3 regions of the Bradyrhizobium symbiodeficiens genome follow, and region 1 is predicted to be linked to each of the others. Evidence: riboswitches for the same ligand, from Rfam matches in the RefSeq annotation. Region 1 holds a riboswitch; each other region holds the start of a gene.
What was found. Region 1 has a riboswitch for cobalamin ahead of CIT39_RS18590 (TonB-dependent receptor). Riboswitches for the same ligand answer to the same signal wherever they lie in the genome.

Region 1 (10,679 bases):
TCCAGGGGCTCACGACGTCACGGGCGGGCAGATGCGCCATGTTCCCGCGGCCAAATCCGGTGTATTGAGTTCCCAGTTCCATCCTCTTGGCCATTGCTCCCGCACCTATGCCGATTTTCAACCAGTCGATCCGGCGCAAGATCGTCGGCATCGCCCTCGGATTGATCGTCCTGATGCTGGTCACCTCGATCCTGTCGATGGTGATGTCGAGCCAGGTCGGCGTCCTGCTGGACGAGCTGACCAACCGCTACATCCCGGCCTATAGCCATCTGGCCCGCGCCAACGTCCGCTCGCTGGAGCGGGCGCTGGCGCTGCGGCGGATGGTCATGACCAGGATGGGCGCGCAGTCGGACGAGGAGGCCTATGCGGCGCGGCTTCGTGACTTCGAGGCACTGGACCGCAAGTTCGAGGAGGAGGCCGAGACCGCGCGCAAGCTCATCAACGCGATCATCGACGATCCCAGGACGTATTCCGACAATGCCGCGCTGGGGCGGATCGACGTTCGCATCGAAACCGCCGTCACCGAGCTGCGGCGCGATCTGGACGAGGGCAATGCGAAGCTGCTCAAGCAGATTGAGGCCAGGGACATGGCCGAGGCCCGGGCCACGCTGGAACACCTCGATACGCAGCGCAATGCGTTCGACCAGAGGGTCGATGCGATCCGCGCCGAAATGCTGACCCAGGTCTTCTTCTCGACGTCGCAGGTGATCAGCCGCCAGCATCAGGCCATCGTCATTTCGGGCGTCGTCACGTTGCTCGCGGCGATCGTCGGCTTCGCCTTCGCGCTTCTGGTGTCCAGCGGCATCACGCGGCCGGTGCGGCTGCTGCTCGCCGGAGCCCGCGAGGTCGAGGCGGGCCGCTTCGACAAGTCGATCACCGTCTCCACGCAGGACGAGATCGGCGAGCTTGCCGCGGCGTTCAACCGCATGACCGAGCAGCTCAGGCACAATGAGCGCATCCGCGAGACCTTCGGCCGCTACATCGATCCCAAGGTGGTGCAGGGCCTGATCGACCGGCCCGAGGTCGCCATCGACGGCGAGCGCCGCGTCATGACCATCATGTTCTGCGACATGAGCGGCTTCACCGCGATGAGCGAGGGCATGACCCCGCGCGGCCTCGTCAAGGTGATGAACCACTATCTCACGGTGATGTCCGCACCCGTCAGGAGCAATCGCGGCATCATCGACAAATATATCGGCGACGCGATCATGTCCTATTGGGGCCCGCCCTTCGTCGAGGAGGACGAGCAGGCTCTGCTTGCCGCCGTTGCGGCAATCGAGATGGCCGACCAGGTCCCCGCGCTGCAGCGTCAGCTGCCCGACCTGCTCGGCATTCGCGCGATGCCCGCGCCGTGCGATTTGCGGATCGGCATCGCCACCGGCGAGGTCCTGACCGGCAGCATCGGCTCCGAGCTGATGATGAGCTTCACCGTGATGGGCGATGCCGTGAACCTGGCGTCGCGGCTGGAGGCCGTCAACAAGGTCTACGGCACCCGCATCCTGATCTCGCAGGCCACGGCCGAGGCGATCGGATCGCGGCTCGAGCTGCGCGAGATCGATCGTCTGGCGGTCGCCGGCCAGAGCGCTCCGCAGGCGATCTACGAGGTGATGGCGCGGGCGGGCGCGCTCACCGGCGCACGGGACGGCCTGCGCGCGCACTATGCCGAAGGGCTCGCCGCCTATCGTGCCCGGCGTTTCGACGAGGCGCGCGCCGCCTTCAGTGCCGCGCTCGAAGCCGTGCCCGGCGACGGCCCCTCGCGCATTATGCTCGGCCGCATCGCGCAGTTCGAGGCGAGCCCGCCCGACGAAGGATGGGACGGCGCCTGGCGGCTGGACAGCAAATAGGCTGTCGCACCGGAAAAATTCATTCTGCTCGATAACGATGTTCGCCGTGACCTATTTCCCGGGCCTAGGTTGGGTGTCCTTGAGGCGTTTGATGGGGACACGCCGATGACACATCTTGAGGACAGGCTGGAACGGTTCGAGACGCTCACCGCCGAATGTGAGCTGATCGCCAAGCTCGCCACCGACAGCACCAAGCGCGAGTTCTATCTGAAGCTTTCGGAGCAATACCGTCAGCTGGCGGTGGACATGCGGCAGGCGATCGCGGCCAAGGCCGCTGCGGCCTGACGCCGGCTGCAATCCGTTCTTAAGGTTTGGCGCGCATCCTGCGTGTGAGCGTCGCGTTTCTCGATTGCTCGCAGTGGGAATGCCGGGGCTTCGTTGCAATGCAGCGCACCCCGTGAACGTCATCGCCATCCTGACAGGCCAATCCCATGCGCCTCGTTGCCGTGATCATCATTGCGCTCATGACGGCGGCCTGCGACCGGGAGCAGGACATCACCGGCTCGACGTCGATCTGTCCGCTGCGGAATACCAGCTATAATCCCCGCGACTTGAACCAGTGCGTCAGTGCCTGCAAATCGTGCGATCGCGGCACCACGGTCACCTGTACCACCTCCTGCACCCTCAAGGGCGCGCGCTGAGCTGCCGTTCTCGTGGCACTCCCGGCGGCGGTGCTCGGGCACCGGAACGATTCACATGGGCCAATCATTGAGGGGGCAGGCAGGACGCGGAGTCCGACGGAAATGGGTATGCTCGATCCCGGTCGATTTCTGGTGTCGTGCTCGTATTGCAATGCATGGCCGATGGCGGCCAATGTGAAGCGGTCGAGCTGGATGGCCACCCCGCACGAGGTCCGCTTCGTCTGTACGCGCTGCCACCGCGAGGAGACCGCGATTGTCTCGGCCTCCGGCGAATTGACCCCCATCAAGCGCGTCGATGTGCCGCCCCGCGACGTCGCTGTCGCGTGGGCCCAGGCCCAGCGTTCCCGAGGGCGAGCCTGACCGGCGGCTGGTTCGACTTTCCGGATGGAACCCGACCGGCCCCTCGAACGTTTTGTGCCGGGATATCAACGTGAGGGGCCGGACGAATGATCGGCGAGCATTTCGACACCCGGACGCGGATCAACATGAAGTTGGCGCTTGATCGGATCTGCCGCGATCGTCCGGCGGGCGAGGATCACGGTTTCCGCCGGTCGGTTGCGGAGAGCATCGTCCGCTGCGCGCTCGCGGGACGGACCGGGATCGGCCAGCTGGTCGATGCCGGTGAACGGGCGGTGATCAAGACCGGTTCGCCAAGGCAATCGGCCCAGTGACAATTGCGTGCGCGCGTCGCGTGCGTCGGAGCCCCAAGTGAACAGTGCTGTCGAGCCAACAACGGCGAGGGCTCCCGCAGATTTCCTCTCAGGCGGTGGAGAAATGGGTGCACGCATGCGCGCCCACGACTGGACCAGCACGCCGCTGGGAGAGCCGCAAAGCTGGCCGCGCAGCCTCAAGACGGCCGTGCGCATCATGCTGACCTCGCGCCAGCCGATCTGGATCGGCTGGGGACGGGAGCTGATCTATCTCTACAACGACGCCTACAAGTCGATCATCGGCGGCAAGCATCCCTGGGCGCTGGGCCGGCCGACTGCGGAAATCTGGCGCGAGATCTGGACCGACATCGGCCCGATGCTCGCGACCGCGATGGGAGGCGACGAGGGCACCTACGTCGAAGAGCAACTTCTGATCATGGAGCGGAGCGGCTATCCGGAGGAGACCTATTACACCTTCTCCTACAGTCCGATTCCCGATGACGACGGTCTGGTCGGTGGCATCATCTGCGCCAATACCGACGACACGCGCCGTGTCATCGGCGACCGGCAGCTTGCGCTGCTGCGCGAGCTTGCGGCGACGACCGCCGAAACGCGCAGCCTTCAGGAGGCTTGCCGCCGATCGAGCCTGGCGCTCGCGACGGACTCGCGCGACGTGCCGTTCGCGCTGATCTATCTGGTCGAGCCCGAGGGGCGCGAGATCGCGTTGGTGGGCAGGTGCGGTATCGATGCCGACCATCCCGCGGCGCTGGCGCAGCTCCCGTTGGAGGGGCCGGCGCTCTGGCCGCTTGCCGAGGTCATTCGCGAACAGAAGCCGCAGGTGGTCTCCCATCTCGCCGCGCGCTTCGGGGCCGAATGTCCGCGCGGCGCATGGGACGTGCCGCCGCGGCAGGCGGCTGTGATCCCCATCCCGGCCCGCGGCGAGACGGCCCGCAAAGGGGTGCTGGTCGCCGGCCTCAATCCATTTCGGCTGTTCGACGACGACTATCGCAATTTTCTCGAACTTGCGGCCGGCGAGATCGGCGCCAGCCTGGCCAATGCGCAGGCCTACGAGGAGGAGCGTCGACGTGCCGAGGCGCTGGCTGAGATCGACCGCGCCAAGACGACGTTCTTCTCCAACATCAGCCACGAGTTCCGCACCCCGCTGACGCTGATGCTGGGACCGATCGAGGACGCGCTCAACGATACCTCGCTGACGTCGCTGCCTGAGGTGCAGCGCGAGCGGCTCGACGTTGCGCATCGCAATTCGCTCCGCCTGCTGCGGCTGGTGAACAGCCTGCTCGACTTCTCCCGCATCGAGGCGGGGCGGGTGCGGGCGAGCTTCGTCCCGACCGATCTTGCCGCGTTCACCGCCGAACTCGCCTCGAACTTCCGTTCGGCGACCGATCGGGCCGGCTTGCGCCTGATCATCGCCTGTCCGGCGCTGCCGCACGACGTCCATGTCGATCGCGAGATGTGGGAGAAGATCGTCCTCAACCTGATGTCCAACGCGTTCAAGTTCACCTTCGAGGGCGAGATCGCGGTCGAGATGGGCACCAGCGCCGACGGCAAGTCCGCCGAATTGCGCGTGCGTGACACCGGCACGGGGATTCCCCCGGACGAACTGCCGCATCTGTTCGAGCGCTTTCATCGCATCGAGGGAGCGAAGGGACGCACGTTCGAGGGCAGCGGTATCGGGCTCGCGCTGGTGCACGAGCTGATCAAGCAGCACGGCGGCGCCATCACGGTGGCGAGCGAATTCGGCCGCGGCAGCGTTTTCACTGTTACGATCCCGTTCGGATCGGCTCATCTGCCGGCAGAACGTGTTGCCGACCGCCTTGCGACGACGCTGACGACCGGAAGCGGAGTCGAAGCCTATGTCCAGGAGGCGCTGCGCTGGCTGCCGCAGGATGAGGGCGCCATGGATCTGCGCGGTGATCTCACGCTGGAGAGCACGAGCGAGACGCCGGACGCCTCCACACGTGGCAGCGGCGAGCGCATCATCCTCGCGGACGACAACACCGACCTGCGCAACTATGTCAAGCGTCTGCTCGAAGCCCAAGGCTACAGGGTGGAGGCCTTCGCCGACGGGCAGGGCGCGCTGGACGCCGCGAGGCACCATCGGCCCGACCTTATCCTGTCCGACGTCATGATGCCGCGCCTCGACGGCATCGGGCTGCTTGGCGCATTGCGCCGCGACGACAATCTGCGTGGATCGCCCGTCATCCTGTTGTCGGCGCGCGCCGGCGAAGAGGCCCGCGTCGAGGGGCTGGAGGCCGGCGCCGATGACTACGTCAACAAACCGTTCTCGGCGCGCGAATTGTTGGCGCGGGTGCGCGCCAATCTGCAGCTGGCGCGCATTCGCAGGGATGCCGAGGAGATCCAGCGCCGCCAGGCCGCGCGACTGGAGGCTGTCGTCAGCACCGTGCCGACCGCGGTCTGGTTCACCCACGACCGCGAGGCGAAGCGGGTTTTCGGCAATGCCTATGGAGCGCGGCTATTGCGGGTCCGGCCCGATACCAACATGTCGCTGTCGGCGCCCGAGGGCGAACGTCCGGCCTGCCGCGTCCTTCGCAATCGCGTCCAGGTCGAGACGTCCGAACTGCCGCTGCAGCGCGCGGCCCGCGGCGAGGAAGTCGCAGGCGAGGAACTCGAGCTCTGCTTCGAAGACGGCTCCTCGGTCACCGCGATCTTCCAGGCGTCTCCGATCGTCGACGCCGCCGGTGTGTTCCAGGGCGCGGTCTGCGCGGCCATCGACATCACCGAGCGCAAGCGGCAGGAGCGCCATCGCGAACTGCTGGTCAACGAGCTCAATCACCGCGTCAAGAACACGCTGACGACAGTGCAGTCGTTCGCGCTCCAGACCTTGCGCAACGCATCCAGCCTGGCGGAGGGGCGCAAGGCGTTCGATGCGCGATTGATCGCCTTGTCGAAGGCACACGATGTGCTCGTCAGGGAAAATTGGGAGTCCGCGGAACTGAGAGAGGTCGTGACCGAGGCTCTCGCCGCGCATGCCGAGCCGGAGAGTGCGAGGCTCAATTTCAGCGGGCCCGATCTGCGCATGCGGCCTTCGGCTGCACTGGCCATCTCGATGGCGTTGCACGAGCTCGCGACCAACGCCGTCAAGCATGGCGCCCTGTCGAACGGTTCGGGAACCGTCGACCTCGCCTGGAAGGTCGACGATCGCTTCGAGCTGTGCTGGACCGAGCTGGGCGGTCCCGCCGTGGCCCCGCCGTCGCGGCGCGGGTTCGGCACCCGCCTGATTCAGCAGGGGCTGCCCCACGAATTCGGCGGCGCCGATGTCGATCTGCGCTTCGCGCCTGAAGGCGTCGTTTGCGTCATTCGCGCGCCGCTGCATGAAATCCGCGCCAGCCTGGGCGGATTCGATATCGCAACGATGGCTGTCGGGAGGCCCTCATGAAACCTGAAACCGATCTGGCTGGCCAGCGGGTCTTCGTCGTCGAAGACGAGTCGCTGGTGATGATGCTGCTCGAGGATTCCCTTGTCGATGCCGGTTGCGAGATCGCGGGCATGGCCTCGCGCGTCGATGACGCGCTCGAGAAGGCGGCTGCGCTCTCGTATGACGTTGCCGTCCTCGACGTCAATCTCAACGGGCGGCAGACTTTCGAGGTCGCGCGCTGTATCGCAGAACGCGGCATACCTTACGTGTTCGCCACCGGTTACGGTCCTGCGAGCCTGCTTGCGGACTTCCGCCACGTTCCGATCCTGCAGAAGCCGTTTCAGCAACAGGACCTGGAGACCGCGCTCCGCCAGGCTCTGGCGGCGCAGGGGGAGCGGAACGAACCCGCTCCCCCCGGCGAGCTTCCGGCCACGCAGAGCTGTTCCCTGGCGTAGCCGTCGATTGACTCGCCAAGGCGTTGGCCCCTAAATGACCGGTGACGGTTCTCCTCACGGAGATCAAAAGGGAATGTGGTGCGGGACGTCCCAACGCTAAGGATTTGTCTCAACGCCACGGCTGCCCCCGCAACTGTAAGCGGTGAATCTTTCGTCTCATGCCACTGGGAAACTCGGTCCTGGGAAGGCGACGCAAGGTAACGACCCGCGAGCCAGGAGACCTGCCGTCAGCCGTGGTCACACGCGAAGATGTCGGTCGGGGAGTACAGACATCGGCTTCACCGGAGCAATCCATGGCTCTGCCGTGAAACCTCGTTCGCTGTGACGTGCCACTGACGTCATACCGAGGTTACAATTGTGTCCCGTGTCGTCCCTGCCGCCAGGCGCCTTGCCGCCGGCCTGCTCGCATCGGTTTCCTTCCATTCGTTCGATCTGTCTCCCGCCTTTGCCCAGCGGGTCCTGGCCGAGCAGCTGCCATCGATCGAAGTGACCCAGCCCTCCGATCAGAACCGCACGCGCGCGAGGGCAACCGGTGACGGCGAGACGACGCGGCGCAAGACGATCGCGGATGTCGCGCCGGCAGGAAATGGCGTCGGCTCATCCGGCTCCGGCGGTGAAACTGCCGCCGGCAACGGCGGCATCGTCGGGGCTGCCACGACCGTCATCACGGCCGCGGATATCGCGCATTCGCCATCGCAGACGCTTGCCGAGATCATCGCGACGCAAGTTCCCGGCGCCCAGATCACGACGTTCTACGGCGGCCCGATCGCTGCCAAGACCGGCGTGGACCTGCGCGGCTTCGGCGCCTTTGCCACCGCCAACACGCTGGTGCTGGTCAATGGCAGGCGGCTGAACGACGTCGACATGGCGCAGGTGGACCTCTCCACCATCCCGCTCGATTCCATCGAGCGCATCGAGGTCACGCGCGGCAATTCCGGTGCGGTGCTCTACGGCGACAATGCGGTCGGCGGCGTGATCAACATCATCACCAAAAATGGCGTCGGCGGACCGCCCGTGAGCGCTCGCATCGAGGCCGGCTTCGGCTCGTTCAACACCCGGCTCGGCAATGTCTCGACCTCGCTCAATTCCGGTCCGTGGTCGACGTCGTTCTACGGCAATGCGGTCAGGACCGACGGCTATCGCGATAACAATCGCTATTCCCAGAAGAACGCCGTCGGCAATCTCAATTACACCACGCCCGGCCTGACCGCATTTCTCACTGTCACCGGCGACAATCAGGAGCTGCGACTGCCGGGCGGCCGCACCGTCGATCCCTCGATCGGCCTCGACGAGCTCAGGGCCAACCGGCGAGGGACCAGCACGCCGTTCAACTACGCCAATCAGCAGGGTTTCAGCGCGACTGCGGGCTTTACCAGGACCCTGGTCAACGGCGTCGATCTCATCGTCGATGGCGGCGTGCGTGACAAGAAGCAGCAGAGCGCGTTCTTCTCCAGCCCGGCACCGGTTCCTGCCTTCTTCACGTCGACCTATGTTGGCTCCCATCTGACGAATTGGTCGATCACGCCGCGGCTCAGCGTGAAGAGCCTGCTGCTCGGCATGCCGTCGCAGCTCCTGACCGGCATCGACTATTACGATGCCAGCTTTGAACAGAACCGCGGCGCCGGGCAGGGGCTCGCGGCCTGGCACAATTACGACCTCAGGCAGCAGACGGTCGCGGGTTATTTCCAGCACAATTTGGGGATAACGCCCACCACCGACGTCTCCTACGGCGCGCGGGTGCAGACCATCGGACTTGCGGCACGCGACAATTTCGATCCGGCCGCGCCGTTCAACGCCGACATCGGCGCGCTGCCGCTGACGAGCAACGAGACCCAATATGCGCTGCATCTCGGGGCCGAGCATCGCCTCAATGACGTGGTCTCGCTGTTCGGTCGCGCCGCGCGCGCCTTCCGCACCCCCGACGTCGATGAGCGTCTGTCCTCGGGGCCGTCCTTCGACCCGCTGACCTTCGCTTCAATTCCGCAAACCTTCCAGCTCAAGACCCAGACCTCGGAGGACATCGAGGGCGGGCTGCGCATCAAGGGCGGCGGGTTGCAGCTGCAGAGCAGTGTTTATCTGATGGATCTCACCAACGAGGTCCATTTCAGCCCGGTCCTGTTCTACAACACCAATCTCGATCCGACCCGGCGCTACGGTTCGGAGACCAGCCTGTCCTATCGCGTCAACGACGCCCTGCTGTTGCGCTCCGGCGTGGCCTATACCCGTGCCGTCTTCCGCGAAGGCATCTGGGCCGGCAACGATGTGCCGCTGGTGTCGCGCTACACGGCGAGTGCGGGTGTCACCTGGAACATCTGGCAGGACTATGTGGTGCTCGATGCGACCGCGCGGTTCTGGAGCGAACGGCGCATGGACAACGACCAGGCCGGCACCCAGAAGCCGATCCCCGCCAACGGCACCATCGATCTCAAGCTCGGCGGCCGATATGAACGCTACTTCTGGTCCCTGAGCGTCAACAATGTGCTGAATGCGCTCTACTACGACTACGCCATCGCGAGCACCTTCACGGATGGCCGCTTCAGCGCCTATCCGCTGCCGGGCCGCACCTATCTGCTCAAGGCCGGTGCAACGTTCTGATTTACGTCAGGCTGTTACGCGCGCCCAAATGTACTAGACCTCAAAGAGAAGGAGATCACCCGTGCCTCTCAACACCATGGCTCATGGCATCCTGCCGTCTCGCGGCGATCGCTTCCGGCTTCACCCGGTCGCGTCGCGCCTTGCGCCGATGTTCTGCTTTGCGCTGCTGACGGCCTCATGCGCGCTCGCCAGCTTCGCGTTCGCCTGTGCAACGCCGTTTGCGGCCTTCGCGGTCGTTGCCGCGGCGATGCTGCCGCAGCGCCCGGCGCTGCTCGTCGTCACGGGCGCCTGGCTCGTCAACCAGACCATCGGTTTCGGCGTGCTGCATTATCCAGTCGACTCCAGCACGATTGCCTGGGGCTTTGTTATCGGCGCGGCTGCGCTTCTCTCGACCGCGGCAGCGTCGACGGTGCTCGGCCTGCTGCCGCGGGGCCGCACGCCGCTGATGCTGGCGATCGCGCTCGTCGCCGCCTTTGCCGTCTATGAGTTCGCGCTGCTCGCCGCGACGCCGTTCCTTGGCAGCGAGGGCGCCTTCACCGCCGCCATCGTGATGCGCATCGCTCTGACCTGCGCCGTCTGGCTCGCCGGCCTCGTTGCCGTCTGCGAGATCGTGCGTCTTGTCGATCCGTCGGGGCCCAAGCGAGCGATGTCGGCCTGAGCGGACGATCGTGACCGTAGCCCGGGTGGAGCGCAGCGTAATCCGGGGCCGCTCGCCCGGCATTTTGCACTGTCCCGGATGTCGCTGCGCTCATCCGGGCTACTGACCGTTGCCTGTGTCGCCCTCTGTCAATCCACGCACGCAAAAAGATTCCACTTTACCGAAATTCGGTTTCGGCGTATGTGTCGCCCATCCCGGCTCACCCAAGAGGGGCGACGTGAAGTCGTCATGTTCGCGAGCCGGGGTTGCGGTGGACGCGGCAGCGTCGGCACGAGAGGTGCGGGCAGGGCGGGTAGTCCCTGTGAGTCCGTAACCGCGTGCGGACGACGGCGCTGTCAGGCTTCGTCTCGCTCGTAAGTTTCCGGCTCTGTCGACAGGGCCCGGGAATACTGCGGCGACATGGCGGGCCGTGCGTACGGCAAAACCGTGTGGTCCTGAC
Region 2 (10,679 bases), 1.2 Mb from region 1:
CGTTCCGCATGCAGCAGGTTGGAGAGCCACAGCGTCAGGCAGTCCACCAGTCTTGCACCGCCGCCATCTGTCGCGACCAGCGCGGGGACAAGATCAAGCGGCACCTCGCGTTCGATCCAGTCGGCTTCGCGCCGCGCACGATGCTTGGCGATGCGCGCCTCCATTTCCGCATCGAGCGCCTCGGCCGTCGCGACGTAGACGGGCTGCCCGGGGAAGGCGCGCGTGCGCATTTCCGCACGCCTGCTCTTGCCCGATCGCGCTCCGCCTGTGATCAAGATGATGGCCATGAAGGTCTCCCGAGGGCCTGACTAATCATCAAACGCGGTCAAAGACAAAGCCGAAATCAGGCGGGCAGGGGCTTGCGCTCGGGCCTTGCTTTGCGCAACAGGGGCGAGACAGGAGGCAGGTGTGGGTTTTGCGGGCGCGATGATGTTGGCGATGGCGGTTGATGCCCTCCTGGGCTGGCCGTCGTGGCTGTTCGCGCGGATAGGCCATCCCGTGACCTGGCTCGGGCAGATGATCGGCGCCATTGATTCCGGGTGGAATCGCGCGTCGGATCCGCCGGCGTTTCGCCGTGGCGCGGGCATCGCCGGCGCGCTCGTGGTGATCGCATTCTCCGTTGCGGTCGGCTGGGTGCTTCAGGTCCTGCTTCCCTCGGGTTGGATCCAGATCGCGCTGCTCGGCGTCATGGCATGGCCGCTGGTCGCGCTGCGGTCGTTGCATGATCATGTGGCCGCCGTCGCAGATCCATTGCTGGCTGGCGATATCGCCGCCGCACGCGACGCGGTCTCGCGCATCGTCGGTCGCGATCCCGCAGCGCTCGATGAGGCCGGCATCGCGCGCGCGGCGATCGAGAGCCTTGCGGAGAATGCCTCCGACGGCATCGTGGCGCCGGTGTTCTGGGGCGCGCTGTTCGGCCTGCCGGGTATCCTCGGATATAAGGCTATCAACACGCTGGACTCCATGATTGGCCATCGCAGCGAGCGGCACGAGGCGTTCGGCTGGGCGGCGGCGCGCATCGACGATGTCGCGAACTTCATTCCCGCGCGGCTGACCGGCTTTCTGTTTGTGCTGCTGGCACCGCGGCGATCCGACGCGCTATCGTGCATGACTCGCGACGCACGCCGTCACCGCTCGCCGAATGCCGGCTGGCCGGAGGCCGCGATGGCGGGCGGGCTTGGCGTGCGGCTCAGCGGGCCCCGCATCTATCACGGCAGCACCACGAACGAGCCCTGGCTGAACGAAGGCGCGCGCGATCCGCGCGCCGCCGACATCACCGAGGCACTGACGGTCTACCGCCGCGCCATGCTGCTGCTCGCAGGCCTCCTTGCGATCCTGGCTTTCGCGTGAAAGAACGGGACATGCGTGAGCACGGTGGAAATCTCGATCTGGCCCAGCAGCGTTTTGGCGGACGCGCGGAAGACTGGATCGATCTCTCGACAGGGATCAACCGGCTGCCTTATCCCGTCGGCGAGGTGAGCGCGCGGGCGTGGAGCACGCTGCCGTCGCGAGCCGAGATTGACGCCCTGCATCAAGCTGCGCGGCACGCCTATCGCACGAGTGCGCCGATCGTCGCAATGGGCGGCGCCCAGGCCGTCATTCAAATGCTGCCGCAATTGGCGCCGCGCGGACGCGCACACATCCTCGCGCCGACCTACAATGAATATGCTGGCGTGCTGTCGGCTGCTGGCTGGGATGTGCAGGAGGTCGCGGAGCTCGACGCGCTGGCTGGGGCGGATCTCGCCGTCGTCGTCAATCCCAACAATCCCGATGGCCGGTGTCATACACCGAAGGATTTGCTGACGCTGCTGCCACGCGTCGGCCGTCTCGTGATCGACGAGAGTTTTGCAGACACGGTTCCGCAGCTGTCGCTCGCGTCGGAAGCGGACCGGCAGGGGTTGCTGATCCTGCGCTCGTTCGGGAAGTTTTACGGACTCGCCGGCTTGCGCCTTGGGTTCGCCATCGGCAATGCCGCGGACATCGCCAGGCTCATCGCGATGTCGGGCCCATGGCCGGTCTCCGGAGCTGCGATCGCGATTGGCAGCCGCGCCCTACGCGACGATGCCTGGGCCGAAGCGACGTCGGCGCGTCTCGTGCGCGATTGTGTCCGGCTGGACGAGATGACGCAAGCGCAGGGCTGGCGGCTTGTCGGCGGTGCGTCACTGTTTCGTCTGTACGAGACGCCCGACGCACTCGCCGCGCAGGAGAAGCTCGCGCGTGGCCGGATCTGGTCGCGCGTGTTCGCGCAGAAGCCGACATGGCTGCGCCTCGGGCTTCCGGGCAGCGAGGCCGAATGGACACGCGTTGCCGAGGTTCTAGCGGGCTAGCGCGAGCAGGCCTTCCACGTCGAGATGCTTTTCGATGTGATCGGCCAGCGCGTCGAGCGCGCTCTCGACCCGGGCGTGATAGGGTTCGTCGCCCGCGGGAATGTCGAGCCTGGCCAGATACGCCTTGCGGAAATCATCCGATGTGAACAGGCCGTGCAGATAGCTGCCCTGCACGAGGCCATCGCGCGAGATCGCACCTTCCGGCTCGCCGTTCAGCTTCGCGAACGGGCGGGCGCGATCCGGTCCGTCGGTACGGCCGATGTGGATTTCGTAGGCCTCGATCGGCTGATGCGTGGCGGCATGCACGGCCGCGACCCGCGTCAGCGTCTTCTGCGGGGTCATCACCGTCTCGACATCCAGCAGTCCGAGCCCCGCCGTGTCGCCGGCGGGCCCTTCGATGCCTTCGGGATCGGCGACGCTGCGGCCCAGCATCTGATAGCCGCCGCAGAGGCCGAGCACATGGCCGCCCCTGCGGTGATGTGCGAGCAGGTCGATGTCCCAGCCCTGCGCGCGCAGGAAGGCAAGATCGCCGCGGGTGGATTTGGAGCCGGGGATTATCACCAAGCGTACATCGCCCGGGATCGCTTGGCCCGGGCGCACCATCACGAGATCGACGCCGGCTTCGAGCTTGAGCGGGTCGAGATCGTCGAAATTGGCGATCCGCGACAGCGCCAGGCAGGCGATCTTGCACTGGCCCGGCTTGCGCGCGTCGCTCAGGCCGAGCGCGTCTTCAGCTGGCAGTTCGCCCGCGCGCGCAAACCATGGCAGCACACCGAGGCCGCGCCATGCGGTCTTTTGCTCGATCAGCTGGTAGCCGTCGTCGAACAGCGTGGGATCGCCGCGGAACTTGTTGATGACAAAGCCCTGGATCATCGCGGCATCGTCGGGGTCGATCACAGTCTTGATGCCGACGAGCTGGGCGATGACGCCGCCGCGGTCGATGTCGCCGACCAGTACGACCGGTACATCCGCCTTGCGCGCAAAGCCCATATTGGCGATGTCGGCCTTGCGCAAATTGACCTCGGCCGGGCTGCCGGCGCCTTCGACCAGCACCAAATCTGAGCGCGCCTTCAGTCGCTCGAAACTCTCCAGCACCGCGCCCATCAGCGAGGGCTTCATCGCCGCGTAGTCGCGTGCCCGCGCGGTCGCGATGCGCTTGCCCTGGACGATCACTTGCGCGCCGACATCGGTCTCGGGCTTCAGCAGCACCGGATTCATGTCGGTGTGCGGCTCGACGCCGGCGGCGAGCGCCTGCAGCGCCTGGGCGCGGCCGATCTCGCCGCCGTCGATAGTGACGGCTGCGTTGTTCGACATGTTCTGCGGCTTGAAGGGGAGCACGCGCAGGCCGCGGCGCGTGAAGGCCCGCGCAAGGCCGGCGACGATGAGCGATTTGCCCACGTCCGAGCCGGCCCCCTGGATCATCAATGCGCGTGCCATCGTGTGATCAGAACTCGACGCCGGCCTGCGCCTTGATGCCGGAGCGGAAGGGGTGCTTGACCAGCGTCATCTCGGTGACGAGATCGGCGATCTCGATCAGCTCGTCCTTGGCGTTGCGTCCGGTGAGGACGACATGTGTCATCTCGGGCTTCGAGGTCGTCAGGAATTCGACGACTTCCGCGATGTCGAGATAGTCGTAGCGCAGCGCGATGTTGATCTCGTCGAGCACGACCATGCGCAAGCTTTCATCGAGGATCAGCTCCTTGGCCTTCTCCCAGCCGGCGCGTGCCGCGGCGATATCGCGGGCGCGGTCCTGCGTCTCCCAGGTAAAACCCTCGCCCATGGCGTGGAACTGGCAGAGATCGCCGAAATGGCCGGTGAGCAGGCGCCGCTCGCCGGTATCCCAGGCGCCCTTGATGAACTGCACGACCGCGCAGGGAAAGCCATGGGCGACGCAGCGAACGATCATGCCGAAGGCCGAGGAGGACTTGCCCTTGCCGGCGCCGGTGTGGACGATGATGAGGCCCTTTTCGCCGCTCTTGGTGGCCATGATCTTGTCGCGGGCGGCCTTCTTCTTCGCCATTTTCGTGGCGTGGCGGGCGTCGGTTTCCTCGGCCGTTTTCGTATCCGGTTCAGGCGTCATCGGTCCCGGTCCTTCGGCTTGACAAGTGGCGGCCACCGGCAAATGGTGACCCGGTGTTGGTTCCTGTCCTATGACAGGCGAAGAGGGAATGCGATAGGGTCCGAATCGGCAAGATTTGGCTCCAAAATGCAGCCGCCCCCGCGACCGTGACCGGAGAGATGCCCGAAGCCACTGATCCCCCTGGGATCGGGAAGGCGGGGATCGAAGGGGAAACCCTGCTCCGCAAGCCGGGAGACCTGCCAGCGCGGACGATTTTTGGACCGGCGGACGGGGTGTTCCGCGACGGGGAAGCGGGCCTTCGGAAGAATGGTCCGTGTGCCTCATCGCCTCCGCCGTTTAATCTGGAAGAGCGATGACCGTCACACTTCACGTTTGTATCACCTGCCGCGCCGGCGAGACGCCGGGCGAGGGCGAGACCACGCCCGGCAAGCGCCTGCATGGCGCGATCCTCGAGGCCGGCGTGCCCGAGGGCGTCCATGTGGTTCCGGTCGAATGCCTGTCGGCCTGCAGCCAGGGCTGCTCGGTGGCACTGAGCGCGCCGGGCCGGTGGTCTTACGTTTATGGGCGCCTCTCAGACGCCAATGCGAAGGACGTGGTCGCGGGCGCTGCGGCCTATGCGGCCGCACCCGACGGGCTCGTGCCCTGGCGCAGCCGACCGGAAATCTTCCGCAAGCAGTCGCTTGCCCGCATTCCCCCTGTTGCCGTCGTGCCGGAGGCCGCCGAATGAGCTCGCTCGCAAAAGTCCCGGTGACTGTGGTCACCGGTTTCCTCGGCTCCGGCAAGACGACGCTGATCCAGCATCTGCTCAGCAATGCCAACGGAAAGAAGCTCGCGGTGCTCGTCAACGAGTTCGGCAGCGAGGGCGTCGACGGCGAGATCCTGAAGTCCTGCGCCGACGCGAACTGCCCGGAGGAGAACATCATCGAGCTCGCCAATGGCTGCATCTGCTGCACCGTCGCCGACGATTTCATTCCGACCATGGAGAAACTGCTGGCGCGGCCGGTGCGGCCCGACCACATCCTGATCGAGACCTCGGGCCTGGCGCTGCCCAAGCCGCTGCTGAAGGCGTTCGACTGGCCGGAGATCCGCTCGCGCATCACGGTCGACGGCGTGATCGCGCTCGCCGATGCCGAGGCTGTCGCCGCTGGTCGCTTTGCGCCGGATCCGATTGCTGTCGAAGCGCAGCGCGCGGCCGATGAAAGTCTCGATCACGAGACGCCGCTATCGGAAGTGTTCGAGGACCAGATCGCCTGCGCGGATATCGTGCTGCTGACCAAGGCCGATCTCGCGGGCGCCGCCGGCATCGAAGCCGCCAAGGCCGCGATCACCGCCGAGATGCCGCGCCGTGTGCCGATGGTGCCCGTCACCGACGGCGCGATCGATGCGCGCCTCATCCTCGGCCTCGGCGCTGCCGCGGAGAACGATCTCGCCGCGCGTCCCTCGCATCACGATGGCGAGGAGGAGCACGAGCATGATGATTTCAACTCCGTGGTGATCGATCTTCCTGAAATCACCGACATCGACGCACTGGTCGCATCCGTCCAGCGTCTGGCGCGCGAGCAGAACGTGCTGCGCGCCAAGGGCTATATCGCGGTCGCGGGTAAGCCGATGCGGTTGCTGTTGCAAGCGGTCGGCGAGCGCGTGCGCCACCAGTACGACAAGCCATGGGGGGCGGGCACCAGGCAGTCGAAGCTCGTCGTGATCGGCGAGCGCGGCGATATCGACGAGGCCGCGATCAGGTCAGGACTTGGTCTTTCAGGGTCTGGCATCTGATGCACGTCGTTTTCCGCGAGAGCCGCGGTCTCGAGGAGACCGCGACGCCAAGGGACATCGGCCAGGACCCGGCCGATCTCGTGGTGCTCTCGTATTCGGATTCCGATCTTGCGGCGTTCGCGGCCGGTTGGCGGCGCGGCCGCGACAGCCTGCCGACGCTGCGGCTCGCTAATCTCGCGGAATTGCGTCATCCGCTGTCGGTCGACACCTATATCGAGCGCACGCTGTCGCAGGCGCGCGGCATTCTGGTTCGCCTGATCGGCGGCGAGTCCTATTGGTCCTATGGCCTCGCGGCTCTTCAGCAACTCGCCAAGGATCGCAATATCGTGCTGGCCGTGCTGCCGGCCGACGGCCGCGACGACACGCGGCTCGATGCGTATTCGACGCTGCCGGTCTCGACGCTGCGCCGGCTGAAGGTGCTCTGCGACACCGGTGGCCCGGTGGCTGCGCAAGCGGCGATTGCGCAGCTTGCGCTGGCCTCGGGCCTCTATGCAGGGCCCGTGATCGGCGAGACGGCCGTTCCTGAGATGGGCTTCTACGATCCGGCGCGCGGTGTCGTTGCTGCGCCGGTGGGCGGTGACGGCAAGCCGCGCGCGTTGGTGACGTTCTATCGCTCCTACCTCACAGCGGCGGATACCGGCCCGGTCGATGCGCTGATCGCAGCGCTGCGCGAGCGCGGCTTTGATGCCTGCGGCGTGTTCGTCACCTCGTTGAAGGCTCCAGGTGTCGCCGACTGGTTGCGGGCGCATCTCGCGCAAAATCCTCCGGCCGCAATCGTCAATGCGACGGCGTTCTCAGCCCTGGGTGACGATGGTACGACGCCGTTCGACGCCGCGTCATGTCCGGTGTTCCAGGTCGCGCTCTCGTCGGCCCGGCGCGAAGACTGGGTGGAGTCCTTGCGCGGCCTGTCGCCCGGCGATCTCGCGATGCATGTGGTGCTGCCCGAGGTCGACGGCCGGCTGTTCGCGGGCGTGGTGAGTTTCAAATCGGCCGCGCAGCGCGATCCCGATCTGCAATTCTCGCATCTGGCGCACGGGCCGGATGAAGAGCGCGTGAAGGCCATCGCCGCCCGCGTCGCGGCCTGGCGGCGGCTCGCCGAGACGCCGGCTGCCGAGAAGCGGCTTGCGATCGTGCTCTCGAACTATCCGGGGCGACCGCACCAGATCGCGCACGCCGTCGGGCTCGATGCGCTGGCTTCGGTCGAAGCCCTGGAGTCCGATCTGGCGGCAGCCGGCTACGATGTCACGCCGGTCCACGCACTTGGCGACACGCTGCTGAAGCAGAGCTTGACCTGGAACGTCGCAGACTATCGTGCTGCGCTCGCGCGGCTGCCGCAAGCATTACAGGATGATCTCGCGCAAGCCTGGGGTGCGCCGGAGAGTGATCCGTGTTGCCGCAATGGCGAGTTCCACTTCGCGGCTGTCGCATGCGGCCGTTCGATTGTCGCGGTCCAGCCCGAGCGCGGCGATGCGGTCGCGCGCGATAGCGATTATCACGATCTCGCCCGCACGCCGCGCCATGGCTATGTCGCGTTCTATCTCTGGCTCCGAGAGCAGGCGTGTGATGCCGTCGTGCACATGGGCGCACACGGGACGCTGGAATGGCTGCCGGGAAAATCCGTCGCGCTCTCCTCACAGTGCTGGCCGGAAGCCGTGATCGGCGATCTGCCGGTGATCTATCCTTTCATCGTCAACGATCCCGGCGAGGCCGCGCAGGCCAAGCGGCGCTTAGCGGCCGTCACTATCGGCCATCTGCCGCCGCCGCTGGAAACATCGGCTGTGCCCGAGGGATTGCGGCGGCTCGAACGCCTGCTCGACGAATATTCGACCGCCGATGGTCTCGATCCCGCGCGCCGCCAGCGGCTGATTGGCGCGATCCGCGACGAGGCGCGCGCGGTGGGCCTTGAAGACGATCTCGGTCTCGATGCGTCGGCCGTACCGGCCGAAGCGATTCCACGTATCGACCGCTTCGTCTGCGATCTCAAGGAGAGCCAGTACGGCGACGGCCTGCATGTGTTCGGCCGCGGCGCCTGCGGCGATGCGGAGCGGGATGCGCTATGTGCCGCACTCGCAGGGCAGCGCGTTGCGCCGGGGCCTTCGGGCTCGCCCTATCGCGGCCGTCAGGACGTGCTGCCGACGGGACGCAATCTCTTCGCCGTCGACCCGCGCGCCGTGCCGACGCCGTCGGCGCATGCGCAGGGCATCAAGCTTGCGGAAGAGCTGCTGCGCCGTCACTTGCAGGATCATGGCGATTGGCCGAAGGGGCTCGTGGTCGATCTCTGGGGCTCGGCGACGATGCGCACGGCCGGCGAGGAATTTGCGATGGCGCTGCATCTGGCCGGCCTTGCGCCGCGCTGGGATCACGCCTCCGGCCGGGTCACCGGTTACTACATCGTCACCCCGGCCGAGCTTGGCCGTCCCCGCATCGACGTGACGTTGCGGGTGTCCGGCCTGTTCCGCGACGTCTTCTCGGGCCTTGCGCTATTGTTCGAGGCCGCCTCCGAAGCGCTTGCGGCGCGCGAGGAGGAGGGCGACGAGAATCCGTACCGCCACCGCGCCTCCCGCGTGTTCGCCCCGCGTCCCGGACAATACGGCGTTGGCCTCTCGGCGATCCCGGATGACTTCACGTCGGAGACGCGCGAGGCCGCAGGCGAAGCCTGGTTGTCGGCATCGTCATGGGCGTTTTCGGCCGACGGCGAGATGCAGCCGAATCGCGCCGGCATCGAGCAGCGCCTCGCTTCGGCCGATGGCTTTGTCCACGTTCAGGACTTGCCGGAAACCGATCTGCTGCTCGCGGCCGACTATGCCGCACATGAAGCCGGTGTAGCGGCGGCGGCTGCGCATCTCGGCGCGGCGCGACCATCGCTCTATCACCTCGACGCGACGCGTCCCGAGCAGCCCCACGCGCGCACTTTGACCGAGGAAATCTCGCGCGTCGTCCGCGCACGCGCGATCAATCCGGGCTGGATCGCCGGCATGATGCGTCACGGTTTTCGCGGCGCCGCCGAGATCACGGCGACGCTGGAGCACATGGCCGCTTTCGCTCATCTCGCGGACGCCGTGCCGCCGCATCTGTTCGATCTCTACTACGATGCGACGCTCGGCAATGACGACGTCCGCGCCTTCATGGCGCGTGAAAATCCGTCCGCACTCGCGGCGATGGAAACCTGCTTTGCGCGCCTGCACGATGCGGCGCTCTGGCAAACGCGCCGCAATTCGATTGCTGCAGCGTTGCGGGAGGCCTCATGAGTGCGGCCACGGTCAAGGGCTGGTGTCCCGGCGCGCTGCGCCCGATGCTCTCGGGCGACGGGCTCGTGGTGCGCGTGCGTCCGTTCGGTGGGCGGCTCGAAGCGCCACAAATCACGGGACTTGCCGAACTCGCCGGGCAGCACGGCAATGGTCTGATCGACGTGACGAGCCGCGCCAATCTGCAGATCAGGGGCGTCCGCGAGCAAGGCCATCGGCCGTTGATCGACGGCCTTGCACGATTGGCGCTGCTCGATCCGGATCCGGCCACGGAAGCCCGACGCAACATCCTCGTCACGCCGTTCTGGCGCACTGGCGACGCGACTCAATCGCTCGCCGCCGAACTCGAAGAAGTGCTCGGGGATAGCTCACTCGCGCTTCCAACGAAATTCGGCTTCGCCATCGACGACGGGACCTCGCGCGTGCTCGCCGGCAATTCCGCCGACATACGGATCGAGCGCGATCGCACAGGCCATCTCCTGGTGCGAGCCGACGGCGCAAAGCTCGGGCGCTCCGTCGCACGTGGAGACGCCGTGAGCACGGCGCTCGCGCTTGCAAGCTGGTTCCTGGCCTCCGGCGGCGCGACGGGCGGGCGAGGGCGCATGGCGGCCCATATCGCCTCCGGCGCGGCATTGCCTCAATCGCTGCGAGGCGAGACCGAGCCCGCGCCGGTGATGGCCGCGTCGCGGCCCGGGCACTATCCGCAAGGCGCGATGGTCGGCCTCGCTTTCGGACAGATGCTGCATACGACACTGCAGCAGTTCGCCGGTTGCGGACATGCGCTGCGCATGACGCCCTGGCGGATGGTGCTCAGCGAAGGCAAGCGCGAGATGCCGAGCGCGCCGGGCCTGATCACCGAGCCCTTTGATCCCGCGCTTCGCGTCATCGCCTGCAGCGGCGCGCCGCGCTGCCGCGAGGCCCATGCCGATACGCGCGCGCTCGCAGCGGCGCTCGCGCCGCGCATTGGCGTCGATACGTGGCTCCACGTCTCCGGCTGCGGCAAGGGCTGTGCCCATTCCGGCACGGCCGCGGTGACACTGGTTGCGACCCGCGCCGGATTCGACCTCGTCCGTGACGGCTCGATCCGCGACGAGCCGGTGCTGCGCGGCCTGAACGGCGCCGACATCGTGAGCGATCCCTCGATCCTGGTGGGAGGGCATTGATGCCGCACACCTACGAGACCGACGGCGCGGCGATCTACCGGCAGTCCTTCGCGACGATCCGAGCCGAGGCCGATCTTGGCCGCTTCACGCC
Region 3 (8,649 bases), 1.2 Mb from region 1:
AAGAGGCAGGCTGCGGTGAGCGCCTCGTGATCTTTGCACGCGCGATCAGCGCTGCCGACGAGAAGATCGTGACCGTGACGCTGAACGACGCGACCCCGGAGATGGCGGATATGCGCACGCTGGTGATCGTCGGGAATTCGCAGACGCGCCGTGTTGGCCACTGGGTCTATGCGCCGAGGCGGGTCTGATGACCGAGCCACTGCATCACCTCAGTGACGCTCTCGACCCGTCGGCGTTCGGGCAGCTCCGGTCGCGAGATCATGATCACCGGCAGGCCGAGCACGCGGGCCGCGTCGATCTTGGCACGCGCGCCGGCGCCGCCGGAATTGCGGGCGACGATCCAGCCGATGCCGCGTTCCCGCATCATCTCCAGCTCACCGTTCAGCAAGAACGGCCCGCGCGACACGACCACATCGGCAGCGAAGGGCAGGAGTGCGTCCGGCGGATCGACGAAACGCAGCGTGTAGGTGTGCTGCGGCTTCGCCGCGAACGGTGCGATATGCTGGCGGCCGATGGCGAGAAACACTTTTGCGGGCGCCTCGGACAACGCGTCAGCTGCGGCGCTGACATCGGTCACCTCGATCCAATTGTCGCCGGGCGCTTTGGTCCAGGGCGCGCGCTCCAGTGCGATCAGCGGCGTGCTGGTCTGCGCGCACGCCGCGACCGCATTGCGGCTTATCTCCGCGGCGAAAGGATGCGTCGCATCGATCACATGCGTGATGCCTTCACTGCGGATATAGTCGGCAAGCCCACTCACGCCGCCGAAGCCGCCGATGCGGGTCGGCAGCGGCTGATCGGCAGGCGCGCGGGTGCGGCCGCCATAGGAATAGACGGCGCCAAGCCCGGCGCGCGCGACCTCCGCTGCGAGCAGGCTCGCATCGGCCGTTCCGCCCAGTATGAGCGCGCGCGTCATGGCTGATTCCTTGGCTGATCCCTGGCTGACGATCATCGGTATCGGCGAAGATGGCCTCGCCGGGCTGTCCGATGCAAGCCGGAAGGCGCTTGCTTCGGCAGAAATCGTGTTTGGCGGCGAACGTCATCTTGCGCTCGCCGATGTCGGCAGCCGGGGCCGCCGATGGCCGGTGCCGTTCGATGCGGATGTCGTTCTAAATTGCCGCGGCCGGTCGACGGTGGTGCTCGCCTCCGGGGATCCGTTCTGGCATGGCGCAGGCGCGGTTCTCGCCGAGAAACTCGGTGGCGACGAATGGATCGCGCATCCGGCCCCGTCGACTTTCTCCCTCGCTGCAGCGCGCCTCGGCTGGCGCCTGGAGTCCGTGACCTGCATCGGGCTTCATGCGGCGCCGTTCGAACGTCTGATGCCGCATTTGGTGCGAGAGGCACGCATCATCTGCCTGGTACGCGACGCAGCTGCGGTCGGAGACCTCGCGAAATGGTTGACTGAGCGCGGATGGGGCGCCTCGCTGTTGTGGACGCTCGAAGCGCTGGGCGGGCCACGGGAATGCATTGACCAGCATCGCGTCGATCTCTTTGCCGAGGATATGACCGGAGATCTTGTTGCGGTCGCGTTATTGCTGATCGGGACGCAGGGCATTCCCCGTAGCTCGGGTTTGCCCGACGATCTGTTCATTCACGACGGCCAGATCACCAAGCGCCCGGTGCGCGCGCTCGCGCTCTCGGCGCTGGCGCCGCGTCCGGGCGAACGTCTCTGGGATATCGGCGCCGGTTCGGGATCGATCTCGGTCGAGTGGGCGCTGTGCGGCGGGACGGCGACCGCGATCGAGGCGCGCGAGGATCGCGTCGCAAACATCCACAGCAACGCAGCGGCGTTTGGACTTTCGCACCGGATCGCCGTCGTCACAGGGAGGGCGCCCGAAGCTGTTGCGGCACTCGAAGCGCCGAATGCGGTCTTCATCGGCGGTGGTCTCGACAGCGCGATGTTCGATGCGATCTGGTCGCGGCTTCCGTCCGGCACACGGCTGGTCGCGCATACCGTGACGCTGGAGACGGAAGCGCTGCTTGGCGAGCTTCACCAGCGCCATGGCGGCGAGCTGATGCGAGTCGAGATCGCGCATGCCGCGCCGCTCGGCCGCTACCGGTCATGGGATGCGGTACGGCCAGTGGTGCAGTGGAGGGCGGTCCGATGAAGGTCGCTGGACTCGGCTTCAGGAAGGAAGTCACGCTGGCTTCGTTGCGCGAAGCTTTACTCGCAGCAGGTGGCCCTGAAGGCCTCACAGCGATAGCGACGGTCAGCGACAAGGCCGATGCGGAGCCGTTGCTGCAGCTCGCACGTGAGTGCGGCGTGCCGGTCAAGGCTGTTCCGGCCGACGTCCTTGCGAGCGTCGATACCTTGACGCAGTCGAAATTCGTCACCGAGAAGTTCGGGACCGGATCGGTCGCCGAGGCTGCGGCGCTCGCGGCCGCTGGTCCTCGCGCGCGGCTGATTGCGACACGCGTCGTCTCGCAGGATCGCACGGCGACCGCCGCGATCGCCGAAGGAGACGGCGCATGACGGTGCACTTTATCGGCGCAGGACCGGGCGCGCCTGACTTGCTGACCTTGCGCGGGCGCGACCTGATCGCCGCCAGCCCGGTCTGCCTCTATGCCGGCTCGCTGGTGCCGGAGGGCGTGCTGGCGCATTGCCCGCCCGGCGCGCGTGTCGTCAATACCGCGCCACTGTCACTCGACGAGATCATCGCCGAGATCGCCGCCGCGCATGAGGCGGGCAAGGATGTGGCGCGGCTGCATTCCGGCGATCTCTCGATCTGGTCGGCGATGGGCGAGCAGCTTCGCCGCCTGCGCGCGCTCGGCATTCCCTACACGGTCACGCCCGGCGTTCCCTCTTTCTCGGCTGCTGCGGCGGCGCTCGAGGTCGAGCTGACGCTGCCCGGGCTTGCCCAGACGGTGGTGCTGACGCGCACGCCGGGCCGCGCCAGCGCGATGCTTGAGGGTGAGAAGCTGGCGGCATTTGCCGCGACCGGCGCGGTGCTCGCGATCCATCTCTCGATCCATCTGCTCGACAATGTCGTCGCCGAGCTCACGCCCCATTACGGCGCGGATTGCCCGGTCGCGATCGTCTGGCGCGCGAGCTGGCCGGACCAGCGCATCGTCCGTGCCACGCTTGCAACACTCGATGCTGCCGTTGGCGCGGAGATGGAGCGCACCGCGCTGATCCTGGTCGGCAAGACGCTGGAAGCTGCGGATTTCGACGAGAGCCGCCTTTATGCTGCCGATTACGACCGCCGCTATCGGCCGGTCGGCGCCGAGCCGCGCTTCCCGGAGGCCTCGTGATGGCGGCAGGCCTCGTCATCTCCGCACCGGCCTCCGGCGTCGGCAAGACCACGCTGACGCTGGCGCTCGCACGCGCCTGGCGTCATCGCGGCTTGAACGTGCAGTGTTTCAAGAGCGGTCCTGATTACATCGATCCCGCCTTCCACGCCGCAGCCACGGGCCGCGCCTCCGTCAACGTCGACAGCTGGGCGATGGACCGCGGGGCAATCGCCCATCTCGTCAGCCGCGGCGTGGATGCCGATGTCGTGCTCGCCGAGGGCTCGATGGGCTTGTTCGACGGTGTCGCCGCCCGCGGCGTTTCCGGCACCGGCGCCACCGCCGATATCGCAGAGATGCTGGGCTGGCCCGTGGTGCTGGTGATCGACCCTTCCGGACAAGCGCAGACGGCGGCGGCTATCGCCGCGGGCCTCCGCGATTATCGCCCCGGATTGAAGCTTGCCGGCGTCGTGCTCAATCGTGTCGCCAGCCCGCGTCATGAAGATCTCGTGCGGCATGCGCTCAACGAGGCCGGGATTGCCGTGTTCGGCGCGCTGCCGCGCCATGCCGAGATCAGCCTGCCGAAGCGGCATCTCGGCCTGGTGCAAGCCGAAGAGCAGGCCGAGATCGGCAAGCTGATCGACGAGGCCGCGCGCTTCGTCGCCGAGCATGTCGACCTCGATGCGGTGCTGCGATCTGCGGCCAGCTGGTCGCCGCAACCTGCCGTGAACGGCCTGAACGTGACGCCGCCGGGGCAACGCATCGCGCTCGCCCGCGATGCCGCGTTTTCCTTCGTCTATCCGCATATGCTGGAAGCCTGGCGCGGGGCGGGCGCGGAGATCTCGACGTTCTCGCCGCTCGCCGATGAAGCGCCTGACGCGAGCGCCGATGTGTGTTGGCTCCCCGGCGGCTACCCCGAGCTCCATGCCGGCAAGATCGCGGCCAATGCGCATTTTCGCAGCGGCCTGCGCGCCTTCGCCGAAACGCGACCGGTGCACGGCGAATGCGGGGGCTATATGGTGCTGGGCACCGCTTTGACCGATGCGGACGGTGTCCGCCACGAGATGACGGGCTTGCTCGGCCTGGAGACGAGCTTTGCCAAGCGCCGCATGCATCTCGGTTATCGTCTGGCCGAACTCGCCGCGCCGATGCCGGGACACCGCCCCGGCGCACGCCTGCGCGGCCACGAATTCCACTATTCAACGATCGTCGCGCAGCCTGACATGCCGCTGGCCGTGGTGCATGATGCGACCGGCGCGGTCATTGCCGAAACCGGCTCGCGGCGCGGCCACGCCACCGGTACGTTCTTCCATCTGATCGCGGAGGATCGGTGAGCGGCTTCGTCTCCTTCATCTCCGCCGGACCGGGCGACCCCGAACTGCTCACGCTCAAGGGCGCCGCGCGGCTGCGCGAGGCCGACGTCGTGCTCTATGACGATCTTGCCTCCGGCGCGATCCTCGATCTCGCCCGGCCCGGCGCCAATCTCGTCGCGGTGGGGAAACGGGCAGGGCGTGCCTCGACCAAGCAACATCACGTCAACCGCCTGCTGGTCGACTATGCCGCAACAGGGGTGCGCGTGGTGCGGCTCAAGTCGGGCGATGCCGGCATTTTCGGCCGGCTCGAAGAAGAGCTGGAGACGCTGCACGAAGCGGGCATCGGCTACGAGATCGTTCCCGGCGTCACCTCGGCCTGCGCCGCGGCGGCACAGGCCGGCATTCCCCTGACACGGCGTCACACCTCGCGACGGGTGCAGTTCGTGACCGGGGCCGATGTCACCGGGGAGTTGCCGCCGAATCTGAATTGGGCGGCGCTGGCCGATCCGGAGGCGACGACGGTGGTCTATATGGGCCGACGCACCTTTCCGGCGCTTGTCGCAAAATTGGTCGCGCAGGGCCTCGCCGCGGACACCCCGGCGCTGGTCGCCGAGTCCCTCGGTCGTCCCGACGAGCGGCTGGTGCGCACCACCATTGCCGAACTCGCCGAGCAGCTTGCCCGCGGCGGCGCTCCTTCGACCGCCGCGGTGATCCTGTTCGGCGCGCTGGCGGGGGATTATTCGTCATGATCGCCCCGGCAGGCGGTCGCCCCTTGACGCCGGCTCGACGAAAGGGGCACACAGGAGGGGCATGGTGCTCAACGCGGCGCAAAGCGCCGGAGCATAATCGGGAATGGGGGTGGGCGGACCCAGTTGCGGCGCTCAAAACCCCAGCCGCCCCCGCGACTGTAAGCGGTGAGGGACTCCGATCAGCCACTGGGCCGCAAGGTTCGGGAAGGCCGGAGAACCCAGCGAACCGCGAGCCAGGAGACCGGCCGTGCGCGTTTTGAGGCCAAGGCCGTCGGGTGTAACGGCAGGAAGGAACTGAGCCATGCATATCGAACCCGGTCTAGTGACGGGCGCCAAGCTCGTGTTGAGTTACGCAACCGGCATCGCCGCAGGCGGCGTTGCGCTGAAGCTCGCGGTCGAGACCGTGCGTGAGCAGGGCGTCACGTCGTTTGCGGCGCGGACGCTCGCCACCACGGTCCTCGTCTTCGTCTTCTTCGAGATCCTGCCGCACTTCCCGGTCGGTGTCTCCGAAGTGCACTTCATTCTCGGCTCGACATTGTTCCTGCTGTTCGGCGCGGCGCCCGCCGCCTTCGGCCTTGCTTTCGGTCTCCTGCTCCAGGGCGTGTTCTTCGAGCCCGCTGACATCCCCCAATATGGCATGAACGTCACGACGCTGCTGGTGCCGCTGTTCGCGATCCAGGCGATCGCCACGCGGACCATTTCGCGCAACACCGCCTATGTTGATTTGAAATATCGACAGGCGCTGGCGCTTTCGACGACCTACCAGGCCGGCGTCATCGCCTGGGTGGCGTTCTGGGCGCTTTACGGTTCGGGCTTTGCGATGAGCAACCTCGCGAGCATCGCGACGTTTGCGGCTTCTTACGCGCTGGTTATCGTGATCGAGCCGCTCGCCGATCTCGCCGTGCTGGCGCTGGCGAAGTCGTTGCGCGGCGTCACCGCGTCCGGCCTCGTCACTCCGCGCCTGCACAACGCGGCCTGAGAGACAAGCGAACGGGCGGCCAGCAAGGCCGCCCGTCGCGTTCGCGATGCTCACGCTCTCCCTGATAGGCATCGGTTGCGGCGATCCCGACCAGCTCACGCGCGCCGCTGTGCAAGCGATCAACGCCGCCGATCTCGTCCTGATCCCGCGCAAGGGAACGGCGAAGTCGGATCTCGCCGATCTCAGGCGGACGATTTGCGCGGACGTGCTCACCAGCGACAAGACAGCCATCGCTGAATTCGATCTTCCCGTGCGCGACGCTGCTGAAGCCGATTACCGCAAGGGCGTGGACGATTGGCACGATGCGGTTGCCGCGACCTGGTCGCAGACGATCGCAAAGCATCTCGCAGGCGAGGGCAAGGTTGCGCTGCTGATCTGGGGCGATCCGTCGCTCTATGATTCTTCATTGCGCATTGCGCGGCGGCTCGATCCCTTGCCTGACATCGAGGTCGTGCCCGGCATCACCTCGATCCAGGCGCTGTGCGCGGCGCATGCGCTCCCGCTCAACGATATCGGCGAGCCCTTTCTGGTCACGACGGGACGGCGCTTGCGCGAAGGCGGCTGGCCGCAAGGTGTCGATACCGTGGTAGTGATGCTCGACGGCGGCACGGCGTTTCAAGTGCTTGACCCGGAAGGCTTGCAGATCTGGTGGGGCGCATATCTCGGCATGCCCGACCAGATCGTCATGTCCGGGGCGCTCGCCGAGGTTGGCCCGCGCATCGTCGCGGCGCGCCAGGAGGCGCGCGAGCGGCATGGCTGGATCATGGACAGTTACATTCTCAAGCGCGCGCGTTGAGCGAGGCAGCATGCTCCCGGAATGGGTTACCAAGAACTGCCCCGAAATCTCCGCCGCGCATCGCGAGACGGCGATTGCGCGGCAGGCGCAACTGACAAAGCCGACCGGTGCGCTCGGCCGGCTGGAGCAGCTCGCGATCGAGCTCGCCGGTTTGCAGGCGACCGAGCGGCCGCGTGCGGCGCTTGTGCCGATCATCATCTTCGCCGGCGACCATGGCATCGTCGCGCAGGGCGTATCGGCGTATCCGCAAGGAGTGACCATCGCGATGATGGCGAATTTTGCCTCCGGCGGTGCCGCGATCTCCGTGCTGGCGCGCGAGCTCGGCTCGAGCCTGGAAGTGGTCGACGCCGGCACGCTGGCGCAGGACGAGATGGCGGGAATCGTCACCGACAAGCCGCGCCACGGCACGCGCGATTTCAGCGTCGAGGCCGCGCTCGCACCCGCCGAGCTGGCGTTTGCGCTCGAGGCCGGCCAGCGCGCGGTCGCACGTGCGGCAGCCCATCAACCTGATCTCCTGATCTTCGGCGAGATGGGGATCGGCAACACGACGACCTCGGCTGCGATCGCCGCAAGCCTGCTTGGCGTGAGCGCCGAGGAGATCGCGGGCAGCGGGACCGGGGTCGATGCGGCCGGCCGCGCGCACAAGGCGCGGGTGATCGATGCGGCGATAGCCCGCCACGGCGTTGCGAGCGCCTCGGCCGAAAAAATTCTGTGCGCCGTCGGCGGCCTGGAGATCGCAGCGATATCAGGTGCGATCATCGCGGCCGCGCAGCGCCGCATCCCGGTCTTGATCGACGGCTTCATCGTATCGGTGGCGGCGCTCGCAGCGGCGCGACTCAACCCATCGTGCCAGCCGTTTCTGCTGCCGTCGCATCAATCTGCGGAGCAGGGACACCGGCTGGTGTTGCGCGCGCTGAACGTGCAGCCGTTGATCAGCCTCGATCTCCGGCTCGGAGAGGGATCGGGCGCGGCCATTGCGCTGCCGCTGGTTCGGCTCGCCTGCGCGCTCCACAACGACATGGCGACCTTTGCGCAGGCCAATGTGCCTGACAGGCCTAGCTGATCCGCTGATTGGCGGAGACGACGCGCCAGCCGCTCGCAAGGCGATCGATCCGGGTCAGCGATAGCGGATCGATCACGAAGCGCAGGGCAGCCTGCGGTGTCAGATCCAACGCGATGCAGAGCGCGGCGCGGATGGTGCCGGAATGCACGACGAGCGTGGCCGATCCGGCGCCGATCCGCGACAGACCCGACCGGACACGCGCGACCTGGTCCGCAAAACTCTCGCCGCCCGGCGGCCGTGCGTTCGCCGGATCATTCCAGAACTGCGCATAGGCATCGTCGCCGGTGGCACTGAGTTCGTCGTGTCGATGGCCGGTCCAGTCGCCGAAATCCTGCTCGCGGAATTCGCTGATCAACTCCGGTTCGAGCCCCAGCGCGCGCGCCGTCTCGACCGTGCGCCGTGAGGGGCTGGCATAGCTCGCGGCATCCGGCGGCAGACGCCGTCGCACGGCATCCAATTGGGCGCGATCGCCGAGATCTGCCGGCGCGTCGGCAGCGTGGATGGTGCCTGTGACGCCCTCGACC

Region 2: another riboswitch for cobalamin. It lies ahead of CIT39_RS12730 (DUF1636 family protein); the one in region 1 lies ahead of CIT39_RS18590 (TonB-dependent receptor).
Region 3: another riboswitch for cobalamin. It lies ahead of CIT39_RS12795 (energy-coupling factor ABC transporter permease); the one in region 1 lies ahead of CIT39_RS18590 (TonB-dependent receptor).

The regions. Positions count from the first base shown of each region.
Region 1 is NZ_CP029427.2:4,002,533-4,013,211, reverse strand. Features, by position in the region: gene CIT39_RS18625 (adenylate/guanylate cyclase domain-containing protein) at 108-1,844, shown strand; gene CIT39_RS18620 (hypothetical protein) at 1,950-2,129, shown strand; gene CIT39_RS18615 (hypothetical protein) at 2,276-2,485, shown strand; gene CIT39_RS18610 (hypothetical protein) at 2,594-2,845, shown strand; gene CIT39_RS18605 (hypothetical protein) at 2,932-3,156, shown strand; gene CIT39_RS18600 (ATP-binding protein) at 3,260-6,553, shown strand; gene CIT39_RS18595 (response regulator) at 6,550-6,987, shown strand; cobalamin riboswitch at 7,016-7,230, shown strand; gene CIT39_RS18590 (TonB-dependent receptor) at 7,345-9,582, shown strand; gene CIT39_RS18585 (hypothetical protein) at 9,659-10,240, shown strand.
Region 2 is NZ_CP029427.2:2,793,254-2,803,932, forward strand. Features, by position in the region: gene cobU (bifunctional adenosylcobinamide kinase/adenosylcobinamide-phosphate guanylyltransferase) at 1-287, opposite strand, end outside; gene cbiB (adenosylcobinamide-phosphate synthase CbiB) at 427-1,350, shown strand; gene cobD (threonine-phosphate decarboxylase CobD) at 1,362-2,327, shown strand; gene CIT39_RS12720 (cobyric acid synthase) at 2,316-3,764, opposite strand; gene cobO (cob(I)yrinic acid a,c-diamide adenosyltransferase) at 3,772-4,407, opposite strand; cobalamin riboswitch at 4,448-4,665, shown strand; gene CIT39_RS12730 (DUF1636 family protein) at 4,760-5,134, shown strand; gene cobW (cobalamin biosynthesis protein CobW) at 5,131-6,180, shown strand; gene cobN (cobaltochelatase subunit CobN) at 6,180-9,428, shown strand; gene cobG (precorrin-3B synthase) at 9,425-10,588, shown strand; gene CIT39_RS12750 (precorrin-8X methylmutase) at 10,588-10,679, shown strand, end outside.
Region 3 is NZ_CP029427.2:2,805,745-2,814,393, forward strand. Features, by position in the region: gene cobJ (precorrin-3B C(17)-methyltransferase) at 1-188, shown strand, start outside; gene CIT39_RS12765 (cobalt-precorrin-6A reductase) at 167-913, opposite strand; gene cbiE (precorrin-6y C5,15-methyltransferase (decarboxylating) subunit CbiE) at 924-2,105, shown strand; gene CIT39_RS12775 (cobalamin biosynthesis protein) at 2,102-2,470, shown strand; gene cobM (precorrin-4 C(11)-methyltransferase) at 2,467-3,249, shown strand; gene CIT39_RS12785 (cobyrinic acid a,c-diamide synthase CobB) at 3,249-4,559, shown strand; gene cobA (uroporphyrinogen-III C-methyltransferase) at 4,556-5,287, shown strand; cobalamin riboswitch at 5,333-5,551, shown strand; gene CIT39_RS12795 (energy-coupling factor ABC transporter permease) at 5,589-6,266, shown strand; gene cobF (precorrin-6A synthase (deacetylating)) at 6,313-7,062, shown strand; gene cobT (nicotinate-nucleotide--dimethylbenzimidazole phosphoribosyltransferase) at 7,073-8,125, shown strand; gene CIT39_RS12810 (histidine phosphatase family protein) at 8,118-8,649, opposite strand, start outside.